4 regions of the Streptomyces sp. ATLC9 genome follow, and region 3 is predicted to be linked to each of the others. Evidence: riboswitches for the same ligand, from Rfam matches in the RefSeq annotation. Region 3 holds a riboswitch; each other region holds the start of a gene.
The links. A riboswitch is a leader RNA that binds a small molecule or an ion and turns the genes downstream of it on or off. The one in region 3 is predicted to bind cyclic di-AMP.
Positions count from the first base shown of each region.

Region 1 (3,456 bases), on a different contig from region 3:
ACGAGGTCGACGTCGTCTCCGCCCACCGCATGCCGCACGAGATGATCGCCTACGGCGACGAGGCGGCCGGACGCGGGCTGAAGGCGGTCATCGCGGGTGCCGGGGGAGCGGCCCACCTGCCGGGCATGCTCGCCTCCGTCACCCCGCTGCCGGTGATCGGCGTCCCCGTGCCGCTGCGGCACCTGGACGGCATGGACTCCCTGCTGTCCATCGTCCAGATGCCCGCCGGGGTCCCGGTCGCCACGGTCTCGGTCGGCGGCGCGCGCAACGCGGGCCTGCTGGCGGTCCGCGTCCTGGCGGCCCACGACGAGGAGCTGCGCGGGCGCATGGAGCGGTTCCAGGCGGAGCTGAAGGACCAGGCGCGGGAGAAGGGCAGGCGGCTGCGGAGCAAGGTCGCCGCGGGAGGCGCGGGGTTCGGCTTCGGGGGCAGGTGAGATGGGCCACTCCGCCGAGCTGCTGGCACGGGCCAGGGCACTGCTGGAGGCATACCCCGTCGCCGACGGCCACAACGACCTGCCGTGGGCGCTGCGCGAGCAGGTCGCCTACGACCTCGACCGGCGCGACATCGCCGGTGACCAGTCGGCCCATCTGCACACCGACATCCCGCGGCTGCGCGCGGGCGGGGTGGGAGCGCAGTTCTGGTCGGTCTACGTGCGCACCGATCTGACCGGCGACGCCGCCGTCAGCGCCTGTCTGGAGCAGATCGACGTGGTGCGGCGGCTGGCCGACCGCCACCCGGCCGACCTCAGGCCCGCCTTCACCGCCGACGACATGGAGGCGGCCCGCGCCGAGGGCCGCATCGCCTCCCTGATGGGCGCCGAGGGCGGCCACTGCGTCAACAACTCCCTGGCCACACTGCGCGCCCTGTACCGGCTGGGTGTGCGTTACATGACGCTCACCCACAACGACACCGTCGACTGGGCGGATTCGGCCACCGACACCCCGCGCCACGACGGGCTGACCCGCTTCGGCGAGGAGGTCGTGCGGGAGATGAACCGGCTGGGGATGCTGGTGGACCTCTCCCATGTGGCGCCCGCCACCATGCGCGACGCCCTGCGCGTGACGACGGCGCCGGTGGTCTTCTCGCACTCCTCGGCCCGCGCGGTGTGCGACCACCCGCGCAACATCCCCGACGACGTACTGGAGCGGCTTCCGGTCAACGGCGGTGTGGCGATGGCCACATTCGTGCCGAAGTTCGTGCTGCCGGCCGCCGTCGCCTGGACCGAGGCCGCCGACGAGAACATGCGCGCCCACGGCCTTCACCCCCTGGACGGCACGGAGAGGGGCCTGGCGGTCCAACGCGCGTACGAGGAGGCCAACCCGCGTCCGGTGGCCACGGCGGCGACGGTCGCCGACCATCTGGACCACATGCGCGAGGTCGCGGGCATCGACCACATCGGCATCGGCGGCGACTTCGACGGCACGGCCTTCACCCCGTCCGACCTGAGCGATGTGTCCGGATACCCGCACCTGGTGGCGGAGTTGCTGGACCGCCGCTGGTCCGAGGCCGACCTCGCCAAGCTCACCTGGCGGAACGCGGTGCGCGTGCTGCGCGACGCGGAGGCGGTCGCCCGCCACGAGCAGACCAGGCGCGGTCCGTCCATCGCCACCATCGGACAGCTCGACGGGTAGCTCCTTGACCTCCTCGTGATTCAACTCACGAGCCGACCCTCCCCGGTGCGTCGCTCTGCGTGACGGGGAGGGTCTTCTGCGTCATGGCTCCTGGTGGTGGAGGGGTGTGACGTGGTGTCAGGGAGGGGCGTCGCCACTCTTCGGAAGGTGAATGCGGCGGACAGTGATGATCGGATGATCATTAAAGCCTTCGAAACGGGCGTCCTGTGACCCATCGGCTTGTATCGGCGGAAACGATATGCCTACCTTTCTGGTCGCGCCGTACGAATGTGCGGCGGCCCGCTGTCGAACGCCGAATCCTGTCAACGGCGGCGGGCTGGACCATCCACACCACCCGATGGCAGGAGCGGGGGACCCAAGGTAAGCCGCCGTCCCGGGCCCACAGGGCCCGTACGGGACGGCTTGGGGTGAAGCCATGCCGCGGCACGCGCCGCGGCACACATGGCCGGGCAACTCCAGCCCGAACCCGACAGCTCACCTCGCAGGCGTAGGAGAAGGAGCACACCTATGTCCGCACGCGGACGTCACCGTCGTATTCGCAACAGCCGCCTCACCCGCCTGTCGCTGGCCATCTCCGTGGGCGGCGCCGGCATGGCCCTCCCCCTGGTGGCCGCCGGCGGGGCCAGCGCCGCCTCCGTCGAAACCTGGGACAAGGTCGCCCAGTGCGAGAGCACGGGCAACTGGTCCATCAACACCGGTAACGGCTTCTACGGCGGTCTGCAGTTCACGCAGAGCACCTGGGCCGCCTTCGGCGGCACCCAGTACGCGCCGCGTGCCGACCTCGCCACCAAGGACCAGCAGATCGCCGTCGCCGAGAAGGTGCTGGCGGGACAGGGCCCGGGCGCCTGGCCCGTGTGCTCGGTCAAGGCAGGCCTGACCAAGGGCGGTCCCGCCCCGGCCGTCTCCCCCGACGGTCAGAGCAACCCGACCGAGCAGGAGGAGCAGGTCCCGTCCGCCGCTCCGAAGGCCGAGGCCAAGCCCGAGCCGAAGCAGGAGAAGAGCGAGCCCGAGGCCACGCCGCAGCGCGCGGACCGCGGTGAGCGCGCCCGGAGCGGCGCCGACAACGGCACCTCCTACGAGGTCGCCGGCGGCGACACCCTCTTCAAGATCGCCGATGCCCAGGGCGTCCAGGGCGGCTGGGAGCGCATCTACGAGGACAACCGCCAGGTCATCGGCGACAACCCGAACCTGATCTTCCCGGGCCAGGAGCTCACCCTGGGCGGTGCCGCCGCCCAGCAGAAGGCCGCGGCCAAGCCCCAGGCCGAGACCGAGAGCAAGCCCCAGGTCGAGGCCGAGGCCGAGCCGGCTGCGAAGGCCGAGGAGACCGAGCGAGCCGAGGCCGAGCGCACCGACCGCAGCGACCGCGCCGCGGTCACCGGTTACACCGCCCCGGTGAACGCCGCTCCGTCCGGCTCCTACAAGGCCTCGGGCGCGCGCTGGTCCAACGGCCACACAGGTGAGGACTTCGCCGCCGCCTCCGGCACCCCGGTTAAGGCCGTCACCAACGGCACCGTGGTCTCCGCCGGCTGGGGCGGCGCCTACGGCAACCAGATCGTCATCCGCCACGAGGACGGCCGGTACAGCCAGTACGGCCACCTGTCCTCGCTGTCGGTCAGCGCCGGCCAGTCGGTCAGCGCCGGCCAGCAGATCGGCGCCGTCGGTTCCACCGGCAACAGCACCGGCCCGCACCTGCACTTCGAGATCCGTACCGCCCCCGGCTACGGCTCGGACATCGACCCGCTGGCCTACCTGCGGGCCAACGGCGTCAGCATCTGAGGGTCCTGACCCTCGCCGGCCCGGAGCCGGTCATGAGGCGGGCGGGCA
Region 1 is NZ_JBXUOY010000022.1:15,732-19,187, forward strand. It holds gene purE (5-(carboxyamino)imidazole ribonucleotide mutase) at 1-434, shown strand, start outside; gene AC2CJA_RS04420 (dipeptidase) at 436-1,632, shown strand; cyclic di-AMP (ydaO/yuaA leader) riboswitch at 1,916-2,135, shown strand; gene AC2CJA_RS04425 (transglycosylase family protein) at 2,140-3,408, shown strand.
Region 1: linked by a shared signal. The riboswitch ahead of AC2CJA_RS04425 (transglycosylase family protein) and the one ahead of AC2CJA_RS02705 (M23 family metallopeptidase) in region 3 are both predicted to bind cyclic di-AMP.

Region 2 (3,456 bases), on a different contig from region 3:
GGTGACGCCGAGATCGCCGACATCGAGCGGGCGGTCGACGAGGAGCTGGCCCGCTTCGCCGAGGAGGGGCCGACCCCGGCGGAGATGGAGCGCGCCCAGGCGCTGCTGGAGCGCGAGTGGCTGGACCGGCTGGCCACGGTCGGCGGCCGCGCCGACGAGCTGTGCCGCTACGCGGTGCTGTTCGGCGACCCCCAGCTCGCCCTGACGGCGGTGGAGCGCGTGCTCCAGGTCACCGCCGACGAGGTGCGCGAGGTGGCCGCGGCCCGGCTGCGCCCCGACAACCGCGCGGTACTGATCTACGAGCCCACCCAGGCAACCGCCCCCGACACCGCGGCCGACGTCTCCGAGGGCGCCACCGTCTCCGGGACCGGTACCGCCGCCGACACCCACGACCAGGAGGCCGCCCAGTGAGCGACGCCACGGCCCAGAACGGAATGTCGATGGAGTTCCACCCCCAGCCCCGTGGCGGCGAGCCCAGGCCGTGGGCGTTCCCCGCCCCCGAGCGCGGCGAGCTGCCCAACGGGCTGACCGTGCTGCGCTGCCACCGTCCCGGCCAGAAGGTCGTGGCCGTCGAGGTCAACCTCGTCGCGCCGCTGGAGGCCGAGCCCCGCGACCGGGAGGGCGTGGCCGGGATCATGGCACGGGCGCTGAGCGAGGGCACCGACCGGCACAGCGCCGAGGAGTTCGCCGCCGAGCTGGAGCGGTGCGGCGCCACGCTGGACGCGCACGCCGACCACCCCGGCGTACGGGTCTCCCTGGAGGTCCCGGCCTCCCGCCTGACCAGGGCGCTGGGCCTGCTCGCCGACGCGCTGCGCGCCCCCGCCTTCCCCGGGGGCGAGGTCGAGAGGCTGGTGCGCAACCGCCTGGACGAGATCCCGCACGAGCTGGCCAATCCCGCCCGCCGGGCGGCCATCGCGCTGTCGAAGGAGCTGTTCCCGGCCGACTCCCGGCTCTCGCGCCCCCGCCAGGGAGCCGAGGAGACCATCAGGAACATCGACGCCGAGGCGGTGCGCGCCTTCTACGCGGAGCATGTGAGGCCCTCGACGGCCACGGCCGTGGTGGTGGGCGATTTCACCGGAGTGGACCTGGACAAGGCGCTGGCCGAGACCCTCGGCGACTGGAAGGGCGCGGCCGCCGGGCCCCGGCCGGTCCCGCCGATCACCGCGGACGACACCGGCCGGGTGGTCGTCGTGGACCGGCCGGGAGCGGTGCAGACCCAGCTGCTCATCGGCCGGATCGGCCCCGACCGGCACGACCGGGTCTGGCCCGCCCAGGTGCTCGGTACGTACTGCCTGGGCGGCACGCTCACCTCCCGCCTGGACCGGGTGCTGCGCGAGGAGAAGGGCTACACCTACGGCGTGCGGGCCTTCGCCCAGGTGCTGCGCTCCTCCCCCGAGGGCACCGGTGCCTCGATGCTGGCGGTCAACGGCTCGGTGGCCACCGATGTGACGGGTCCCGCACTGGAGGATCTGTGGCGCGTGCTGCGCACCCTGGCGGAGGAGGGTCTCACCGACGCCGAGCGTGACACGGCCGTGCAGAACCTGGTGGGGGTGGCCCCGCTGCGCTACGAGACGTCGGCGGCCGTGGCCGGCACCCTCGCCGACCAGGTGGAGCAGCACCTTCCCGACGACTACCAGGCGAAGCTGTACGCCCGCCTCGCCGGGACCGGCACGGTGGAGGCGACGGCGGCGGCCGTGGCGGCCTTCCCCGCGGACCGTCTGGTGACGGTGCTGGTGGGAGACGCGTCACAGATCGCCGACACGGTGCGGGACCTGGGCATCGGGGAGGTGACGGTCGTCACGGACCAGTGACCCCCGGCCGCCCTGCGGCGGCCGGCAGCGGAAGGCCCTTGGTGGGGTTGCCACACCAAGGGCCTTCCGTGTGTCCGACTTTGGGCCGTTCCGGTGGGCGCTCCGTGTGGCATGGCCTACAAAAGGTGCTTCTTGCTTGCTCACTCAATTTTGTCCGTTTAGCGTCGATCTCGCCGGCCGTCAGAAGTGACCGCGACCGCGGCCGACGGCAGTGATCGCCGAGTCCCCCGAGCGGGGGAGCCGGGGACCCACCCTCCCGCCCTTCACACGCGGGAGTGGTCCTCTTCCGAGGCACCTGGGGTGAATCGGGCCGTGCGCCCGTAGGAGACCTTCCTGCTCCGAACCCGACAGCTAACCCGGTAGGCGAGAAGGAAGGAAAGGAGCACGCCACCCATGGCGTTCACCCGTGCCACCGCGCAGCTCGCCGAGAAGCTGACCGGAAAGCTCACCGGGCTCACCGAGAGCCTCACCGAGAAGCACCACCTCTCCAGCCGCTCCATGCGTACCCGCGTGGGTCTGGCCGGAGCCGCCGCCCTGACCGTCACCGGCGTGGTCGGCGCCGCCGCCACCCCCGCGATCGCGGCTCCGGACGAGGGCTCGGGGACCTACGCCCTGGGCTTCGTCCAGGCCATGGCCGTCGGTGACACGATCGCCGACGACGTCAGGGCCCAGGCCCAGGCCCAGCAGCGTGTCGCCGACGCCGCCGAGAAGGCCGCCGCCGAGAAGGCCGCCGAGAAGCGCGAGGCCGCTGCCGAGAAGGCTGCCGAGGAAAGGGCCGCGAAGGCCGCCGAGAAGCGCGAGGCCGACGCCGAGAAGCGCGCGAACGAGCGTGCCGACCGCTCCGCCGGGCGCCGTTCGGCCACCGGCTACGTCGACCCGGTCGCGGGCGTGGACACCACCACCACCTACAAGCAGGCCGGCGCCTCCTGGTCCTCCGGCAAGCACAGCGGCATCGACTTCCCCGCCGCAACCGGCACCCCGGTGCGGTCCGTCGGTCCGGGGACCGTGGTGACGGTGGGCTGGGGCGGCGCGTACGGCAACCAGGTCGTCATCCGCCACGACGACGGCAAGTACACCCAGTACGCCCACCTGTCCGCCACGAAGGTCTCGGCAGGCCAGAAGGTCGGCGGCGGCCAGCGGATCGGCGCGGTCGGCTCCACCGGCAACAGCACCGGCCCGCACCTGCACTTCGAGGCCCGCAACGGCGCCCACTACGGCTCGGACTTCAACCCGATCACCTACCTGGCCGGCAAGGGCGTCGACGTCTGAGAGGTCTGACCGGCCCCGCCCGCGGGGCGCCGGGCAGTCACGCCGATCACGCACCGACATCCGCCGCGCGACCCGCGAGGTCGCGCGGCGGATGTTTTCACGCCTGTTTCCCGGTGGGCATCGGAAAACGCGTGGCGGTGGAATACAGTTCGACTCTGCGGTACTTCTGGAAAATGGAGACGGCGGCGGAGGTCGGCCCATGCGCATTTCCGCGCACATGGTGTGCAGCGCGGTCCGTGACGACATCGTCTCCGGGGTTTTCCCGCCCGGGTCCCGGCTCGCCGAGGAGCTTCTCGCCAGGCGCTACGGCGTCTCGCGCGTCCCGGTGCGCGAGGCTCTGCGGACGCTGGAGGCGGAGGGCTTTGTCACCTCCCGC
Region 2 is NZ_JBXUOY010000024.1:9,716-13,171, forward strand. It holds gene AC2CJA_RS04695 (M16 family metallopeptidase) at 1-411, shown strand, start outside; gene AC2CJA_RS04700 (M16 family metallopeptidase) at 435-1,811, shown strand; cyclic di-AMP (ydaO/yuaA leader) riboswitch at 2,018-2,191, shown strand; gene AC2CJA_RS04705 (M23 family metallopeptidase) at 2,205-3,080, shown strand; gene AC2CJA_RS04710 (GntR family transcriptional regulator) at 3,280-3,456, shown strand, end outside.
Region 2: linked by a shared signal. The riboswitch ahead of AC2CJA_RS04705 (M23 family metallopeptidase) and the one ahead of AC2CJA_RS02705 (M23 family metallopeptidase) in region 3 are both predicted to bind cyclic di-AMP.

Region 3 (3,456 bases):
CCTCGTGCGCGGCGATGGCCCTGACGGTGGGCCTGTACGTGTGGCCCGGACAGGCGCGGGCGGTCGCGGTCGCGGCGGTGGTGGCGCTGGTGGCGGTGAACTACGCGGGCGTGCGGAAGACCGCCTGGCTGACCCGCGCGATCGTGACGGTCGTCCTGGCGGTGCTGGCCGCCGTCGTGGTCGTCTGCCTGACCTCCGGCGGGACGGACGCCGCCCGGCCGGTCTTCTGGCCGTCCCCGGACGGGGCGGGCTCCTCCGGGGACGTCTCGCCCGGCGGGGTGCTCCAGGCGGCGGGCCTGCTGTTCTTCGCCTTCGCCGGCTACGCGCGCATCGCCACCCTCGGCGAGGAGGTGCGCGACCCGGCCCGCACCATCCCCCGGGCGATCCCGGTGGCGCTGGGCATCACCCTGGTCGTCTACGCCGCCGTCGCGGTCGCGCTGCTCGCCGTGCTGGGCGGCGACGCGCTGGGCCGGACGACCGCCCCGCTGGCCGACGCGGTGCGTGCGGCGGGCGCACCGGAACTGGTCCCGGTGGTGCGGGCCGGAGCGGCGGTGGCGGCGCTGGGCTCGCTGCTGGCGCTGATCCTCGGCGTCTCCCGCACCACCCTGGCGATGGCCCGCGACCGCCATCTTCCGTCCGCGCTGGCCGCCGTGCACCCGCGCTTCGGCGTGCCGCACCGCGCCGAGCTGGCGGTCGGCGCGGTGGTGGCGGTGGTGGCCGCCACGGCGGACCTGCGCGGCGCGATCGGCTTCTCCTCCTTCGGGGTCCTGGCCTACTACGCGATCGCCAACGCCTCCGCCCTGACCCTGGGCCCCGGCGAGGGGCGACCGCCGCGGATCGTGCCGGTGGTGGGGCTGGCCGGGTGCGTGGTGCTGGCCTTCGCCCTGCCGCTCGCCTCGGTGGTCTCGGGGGCGGCAGTGCTGGCGGTCGGCGCGGCCTCGTACGGGGTGCGCCGCGCGCTCGCCGCACGCGGGGCTTAGCCGTCCCCGCGTCCCCGCGTCCACGTCCAGGGACCCGTGCCGTCCGGCCGGTCCTTGATCGAATCGCCGGGACGCCGGGCGTCGGGGGGATCGGAAGGGTGCGGGGCGACAGGCGGCAGGAGACGGGCGGCGGCAGGGCCCGTATCCGCGCTGTCCCCGTCATCGGCCGCCCGCCGTGGCTGCTGCCCCTCACCGGTCCGGCGGACCTGCTCGACCACCTCCTCGCGGAGGTCGACGCGCACACCGGCGGGCACCAGAGCGACGACATGGCGCTGCTGGCGGTCATGCGCGACCCGGAGGGTCCGGCACCTCCGGCCGGCGGTCACCTTCCGTAGTCGACGTGCGCCCCTCCGCATAACAACTGAGGCAACGTCAGATGGTGTGGCATGCGTCTCATGGGCCGATCCGGCGGTCGAATCGCCCGATTTGGCCCACTGGTGCCCCGATAGTCCTCCGTCAAGAAAGCCCCATGTTCCAAGAGGGGACTTGGAAACCGGAGCGCACCTCTATTAACGTTCGATAACGCAGCGCGGTCGTCACTGTCGCCAAAGAGGGCGGCACCGTGCGCCGTCGCCGAATCCCGTACGCGCAACCCCGTCAACAGCGAGGACGCGCCCAGGGAACCGGGGAACCACCAATTGGGGTGAATCGGACCCATGCGGCCCGTCCGCGTGGATCCGTAGGAGACCTTCCTGCTCCGAACCCGTCAGCTAACCCGGTAGGCGAGAAGGAAGGAAAGGAGAGCGCCTCCGTGGCGTCCAGCAGTCCGGCCCCCGAGGTCTCGTACGACCCGCACACCGCCGCTTTCGCCCCGTTCGGTCCGGAAGGCGACGGCGACCAGCCGGTGTGGAACCCGACCGAGGACTCCGTCCGCCCGGTCCGCGGCCGGCACCGCGTCGTCAAGCAGCGCAACGGCATGGCCCGCAGCGGAGCCGTCCTCGGCGTCGGTGTGATCGCCGCCGTCGGCGCGGGCGGTATGGCCACCGCCAAGGACAAGTCGCCCCTCGCCGTCTCCATGCCGGACGTCGACCTCGGCGCGGTCGCCGAGGGCATCCCCGTCGTCGGCGGTCTCGTCTCCGACAGCCACGACGGCGACTCCGCCTCCCCGGCGGAGAGCGCCGACCCCTTCGGCGGCGCCGTCACCCAGGCCGGCCTGGACACCTCCGAGGCCACCACGACCGTCGTGACGGCGGACGCCGGAGAGGCGCTGCGGGCACGCATCCTCCAGCAGGCCGACCGGCAGCAGACCGGCGCCGCCCAGGCCGCGCTCGAGGAGGCCGCCGACCAGGCAGCGGAGAGGGCGGCCGAGGAGGCCGCCGACCAGGCCGCCGAGGAGGAGGCCGAGCGCGAGCGCAAGGCCGCCGAGGAGGCGGCACGCAAGGCCGAGGCCGAGCGCCTGGCCAAGCTCGCGGCCAGCTACACCCTCCCCCTCACCTCGTACCAGCTCACCTCCACCTTCGGTCAGTCCGGCTCGATGTGGGCCAACAACCACACCGGCCTGGACTTCGCCGCTCCCACCGGCACTCCGGTCAAGGCGGTGCACAGCGGCGAGATCACCGAGGCCGGCTGGGCGGGCTCCTACGGCTACCGCATCATCCTCAGGCTCGACGACGGCACCGAGATCTGGTACTGCCACCTGTCCTCCATGACCGTCACCACCGGCAAGGTGACCACCGGCGACGTCATCGGCCGCGTCGGCTCCACCGGCAACTCCACCGGCGCGCACCTCCACCTGGAGGTCCGTCCCGGCGGCGGCGACCCGGTCGACCCGCTGACCTGGCTGCGGAGCAAGGGCCAGTCCATCTGACGACGCCTGTCCGGCCCGTCCGGCCGGCGTCGCGAAGCACTCCGCTGCCGCACGCCGGCCCCCACACCCCGGCGGCCCCGGTGACTCATCCCCCCCGACACCGGGGCCGCCGGTTCCCCTCCACCGTGTACGGCTACCGCGCAGCCCGTCCCGCCGGCTCCCCGGGGCGCGCGGCGGAGAACAGCAGCCGGTAGCGTGCCACGTCACTGCTCACCAGCCCGGGGAAGTCCCGCACCCGGTCCCACAGCGGGGACGGCCCGCCGATCCCCTCACCCGGCGCCCCCAGCGCGGCGATGTGCGCCCGCTCGCTCTCCCACTCCGCGTAGTTGATCACGTGTGTGCCGTCCGTGCTCAGGTGGAAGTGGGCCGAGATGCCGCCGGGCGGCAGGCCCCCGCCGGCGCCGTCGTCCTCGATCGCGGCGGCCACGGCGTCCACCCACGCCCGCTGCCGCGCCTCGTCGGGCCCCTCGAACTCCACCTCCACGACCACCACGCACCCCGGCTCGGGCCGCCGCCCGGCCCCTTCCCGCTCCTCGGGCCCCTCGGGCAGGCTGCGGTAGCGCCGGGTGCGCGCCAGGCGCAGCCGCTCGATCCCGGGCACCGCGTCGTCGATCTCGTCGTTGCGGTCCTGACGGTGGGTGCGTACGTACTCCTCGTACGCCTCCTCGT
Region 3 is NZ_JBXUOY010000012.1:23,024-26,479, reverse strand. It holds gene AC2CJA_RS02715 (APC family permease) at 1-980, shown strand, start outside; gene AC2CJA_RS02710 (hypothetical protein) at 1,079-1,315, shown strand; cyclic di-AMP (ydaO/yuaA leader) riboswitch at 1,583-1,720, shown strand; gene AC2CJA_RS02705 (M23 family metallopeptidase) at 1,732-2,787, shown strand; gene AC2CJA_RS02700 (antibiotic biosynthesis monooxygenase) at 2,921-3,456, opposite strand, start outside.

Region 4 (3,456 bases), on a different contig from region 3:
GCCCAGACCGGTGGACAGGCCGCGCTCCTTCAGCACCTTCTTGAGGGTGTGGTAGACCTCGGTACCCCAGCGCAAGGCCTCGGAGAAGGACTCGGCGCCGATCGGCGCGATCATGAACTCCTGGATGTCCACGTTGGAGTCGGCGTGCGAGCCGCCGTTGAGGATGTTCATCATCGGCACCGGCAGCAGGTGCGCGTTCGGTCCGCCGAGGTAGCGGAACAGCGGCAGGTCGGACGCCTCGGAGGCGGCGTGGGCGACGGCCAGCGAGACGCCGAGGATGGCGTTGGCGCCGAGGGAGGACTTGTCCGGGGTGGCGTCCAGGTCGAACATCGCCTGGTCGATCAGGCGCTGCTCGGTGGCGTCGTAGCCGACCAGCTCCGGGCCGATCTGCTCGATGACGGCGAGGACGGCCTTCTCGACGCCCTTGCCGCCGTAGCGGCCCTTGTCCCCGTCGCGCAGCTCCAGTGCCTCGAAGGCGCCCGTGGAGGCGCCGGACGGAACGGCTGCACGGCCGGTGCTGCCGTCGTCGAGGCCGACCTCGACCTCGACCGTGGGGTTGCCTCGCGAGTCGAGGATCTCGCGGGCCACTACGACGTCGATGGACGGCACGAGGGTCTCCTTCGTGTGTGTCGGGCGTGTGTGTCGGGTCTCAGTGCCCTGAGCCTATCCGGCCCGCGCACGCCACCTCGCCGACAGCCCGTGCCATACGGCGGAACGGTGGGTGAAATCGCAGCTCAGAAGGGGCGGGAGCGTTTTGTTTCCAAATTGAATAAACCCGGTGCGGCGCGCCCTCCGCGAAAGGAGGTGACACACCGCACCGGGACGGCGCCGCCGGGTGACGGGCATGGCGCCGGGGCGGGCACAGCAGGGGATCAGACCCGGAGCTGCTGGCCGGGGAAGATCAGGTTGGGGTCGTCGCCGACGACGTCGAGGTTGTCCTGGTAGACCTGCTGCCAGGTGGTGCCGTGGGCGGCGGCGATGGCGCGCAGCGTGTCGCCGGACTTGACCGTGTAGCCGGACCCGGCGTCGCTCCGGTGGCCGTCCGCCCGCTCGGGGGCGCCCTGCGGCCGGGACTGCTCCTGGAACTGTTCCTGAGACCGCCTCTGCGAGTCGGAGTACGCCTGCCCGGAGCCGGAGCCGGAGCCGGCGGAGCGGCCGCCGTCCGGGTCCACCTCGGCCGCGGGTCCGCCCGAGGTGAGGCCGCCCTTCGCGGCGCAGGCCCAGGCACGCGGGCCCTGCATGGCCAGCAGCCGCTCGGCCACGGCGATCTGCTGCTCCCTGGTGGCCAGGTCCGCGCGCGGCGCGTACCGGGTGCCGCCGGCGGCCTCCCAGCTGGACTGGGCGAACTGCAGCCCGCCGTAGTAGCCGTTGCCGGTGTTGATGGACCAGTCGCCGCCGGATTCGCACTGGGCCACCCGCTCCCAGGTGTCGACGGACGCGGCCGAGGCGTCCGGCGCGCCCGCCACCGGGACGGCGATGGCGGCGCCCGCGGCGCCCGTCAGCGCGGCCGCGCGAACGGCCCTGGCGGTGCGGCTGTCGTGCCCTTTGCCGGTGAACAGCATGGACGTTCCTTGTCTCACCGACGCCTGCGAGGTGAGCTGTCGGGTTCGGGCAGTGAGCAAGCCCGGCCGTCCGGGGCGCGGAGCCCCGGACGACTTCACCCCAAGCCGCTCCGGACCGTGCGGCCCGGGGCGGCGCCTACCTGGTTCCCCCGCTCCTGCCCTCGGCGCTGACGCGACGACTGCCCACCGGCCGCCGGCAGGATTCGGCGCTGCGGTCGGTGGCACTCGCGGTGCGAGCGAGACGACGGTAAGCACATGGGGACATATGTCTCAAAGCATGTCAGAAACTGGTGATTCACCCTTTCTGACGCTCGCACGGCCGGAACCCGCAGGTCAGCTGAGGAGCGTTAGGCCGGACAGGAACGACACGCCGCAATCGCCCGGGAGGGTCACGCCGCAGGGCCGTCCGCACTCACCCGAGGGTGAGCTCCTGTCCGGGCAGGATCAGGTCCGGATCCTCGCCCACGACGTCCTTGTTGTTCTCGTACAGGCCGCTCCAGCCGCCCGGGACGCCGTGCTCCTGGGCGATCGCCACGAGCGACTCCCCCGGGCGCACGAGATGGCCCTCGTCCGCCGCACGGGCGCCCAGGCCGCTCACGGTGCCCGCCAGCGCGGGACGCTCGGCACGGGCGGAGCGGTCGGCGGCCTCCCCGGAGCGCTCCTCGCCCACGGCCTCCCGGTCTTCCGCGCCGTCCGCCCCGCGATCCGGCTCCAGTTCGCGCGGATCGCGCTCGCCGCGGTGCTTTCCGGTACCCTCTCCCGGGCCGGCGCGGGAGCCGCCCTCCGCGGCGTCGTCCGCCCCGCCGGCCTCCGTACCGTCCCCGGCGCCGTCGCCCTCCGGCGCCTTCCGCTCGCCCTGGGCGCCGTCCTTCGCGCCGCCGCCGTCCTCGGCCGGGGAGTCCTCCTCCGCCGCGCCGCCGCCCGGCGCGGTGCCGTCCAGGAGACCTCCGCCGCCCCCGCCGTCCCGCGTGTCCTCCTCCGGCAGGAGGTTGTCCGGGTCGATGGCCGGGGCCTCGCCGGTGGTGTCGTGGCGCAGCCCGGCGTTGACGCCGCAGGAGGGCCAGGCCTCCGGCCCCCGGTCGGCGAGGATCTTCTCGGCCACCGCGACCTGCTGGCTGCGGCTGGCGAGGTCGGGTCGCTCGGCGTACGCCGTACCGCCGTACCGCTCCCAGATCTCCTGGGTGAGCTGGAGCCCGCCGTAGTAGCCGTTGCCGGTGTCGGCGCTCCACAGGCCGCCGCTCTCGCACTGCGCGACCCGGTCCCAGGTGTCGAGGTCTGCCGCCTGGGCGCCCGCCGCCCCGAGCAGCGGGATGGCGAATCCCGCGCCGGTCACTCCGGCCGTGACGAAGACGGCGGGAGCCTGGCGGGGGCGGCGGTGTCTACCGTTCCCGGAAAGCATGTGTGGAACCTCTCGTGCGTGGACAGCCGGCAAGGTTGAGCGGTTGACGGTTGAACGTAGCGTCACCGGGCTGATCATCACAAGTCAGTGTCCCGTAGATCACGCACGGATCACGCACATGACCGTGCGTCACCCGCGCACCGGCTCGAACTCCACCGGCAGCTCACGCAGTCCCCGCATGATGAGGCCGCCCCGCCAGCGCAGATCGGCGGATTCCGCCGCGAGCCGCAGGTCGGGGAGGCGTCCCAGCAGGGCCGTCAGCGCGATCCGCCCCTCCAGTCGTGCCAGCGGCGCGCCCAGACAGTAGTGGATGCCGTGGCCGTATCCGAGGTGAGGATTGTCACCGCGCGTGAGGTCCAGGGCGTCCGGGTCCGCGAACCGCGCCGGGTCGCGGTCGGCGGCGGCCAGCACCACCAGCACCGGGTCGCCGGCGCCGATGCGCTGCCCGCCGATCTCCAGCGGCTCGGTGGCGAACCGCCAGGTCGCCAGCTCCAC
Region 4 is NZ_JBXUOY010000134.1:4,878-8,333, forward strand. It holds gene eno (phosphopyruvate hydratase) at 1-609, opposite strand, end outside; gene AC2CJA_RS15345 (LysM peptidoglycan-binding domain-containing protein) at 873-1,562, opposite strand; cyclic di-AMP (ydaO/yuaA leader) riboswitch at 1,569-1,739, opposite strand; gene AC2CJA_RS15350 (transglycosylase family protein) at 1,975-2,961, opposite strand; gene AC2CJA_RS15355 (cytochrome P450 family protein) at 3,091-3,456, opposite strand, start outside.
Region 4: linked by a shared signal. The riboswitch ahead of AC2CJA_RS15345 (LysM peptidoglycan-binding domain-containing protein) and the one ahead of AC2CJA_RS02705 (M23 family metallopeptidase) in region 3 are both predicted to bind cyclic di-AMP.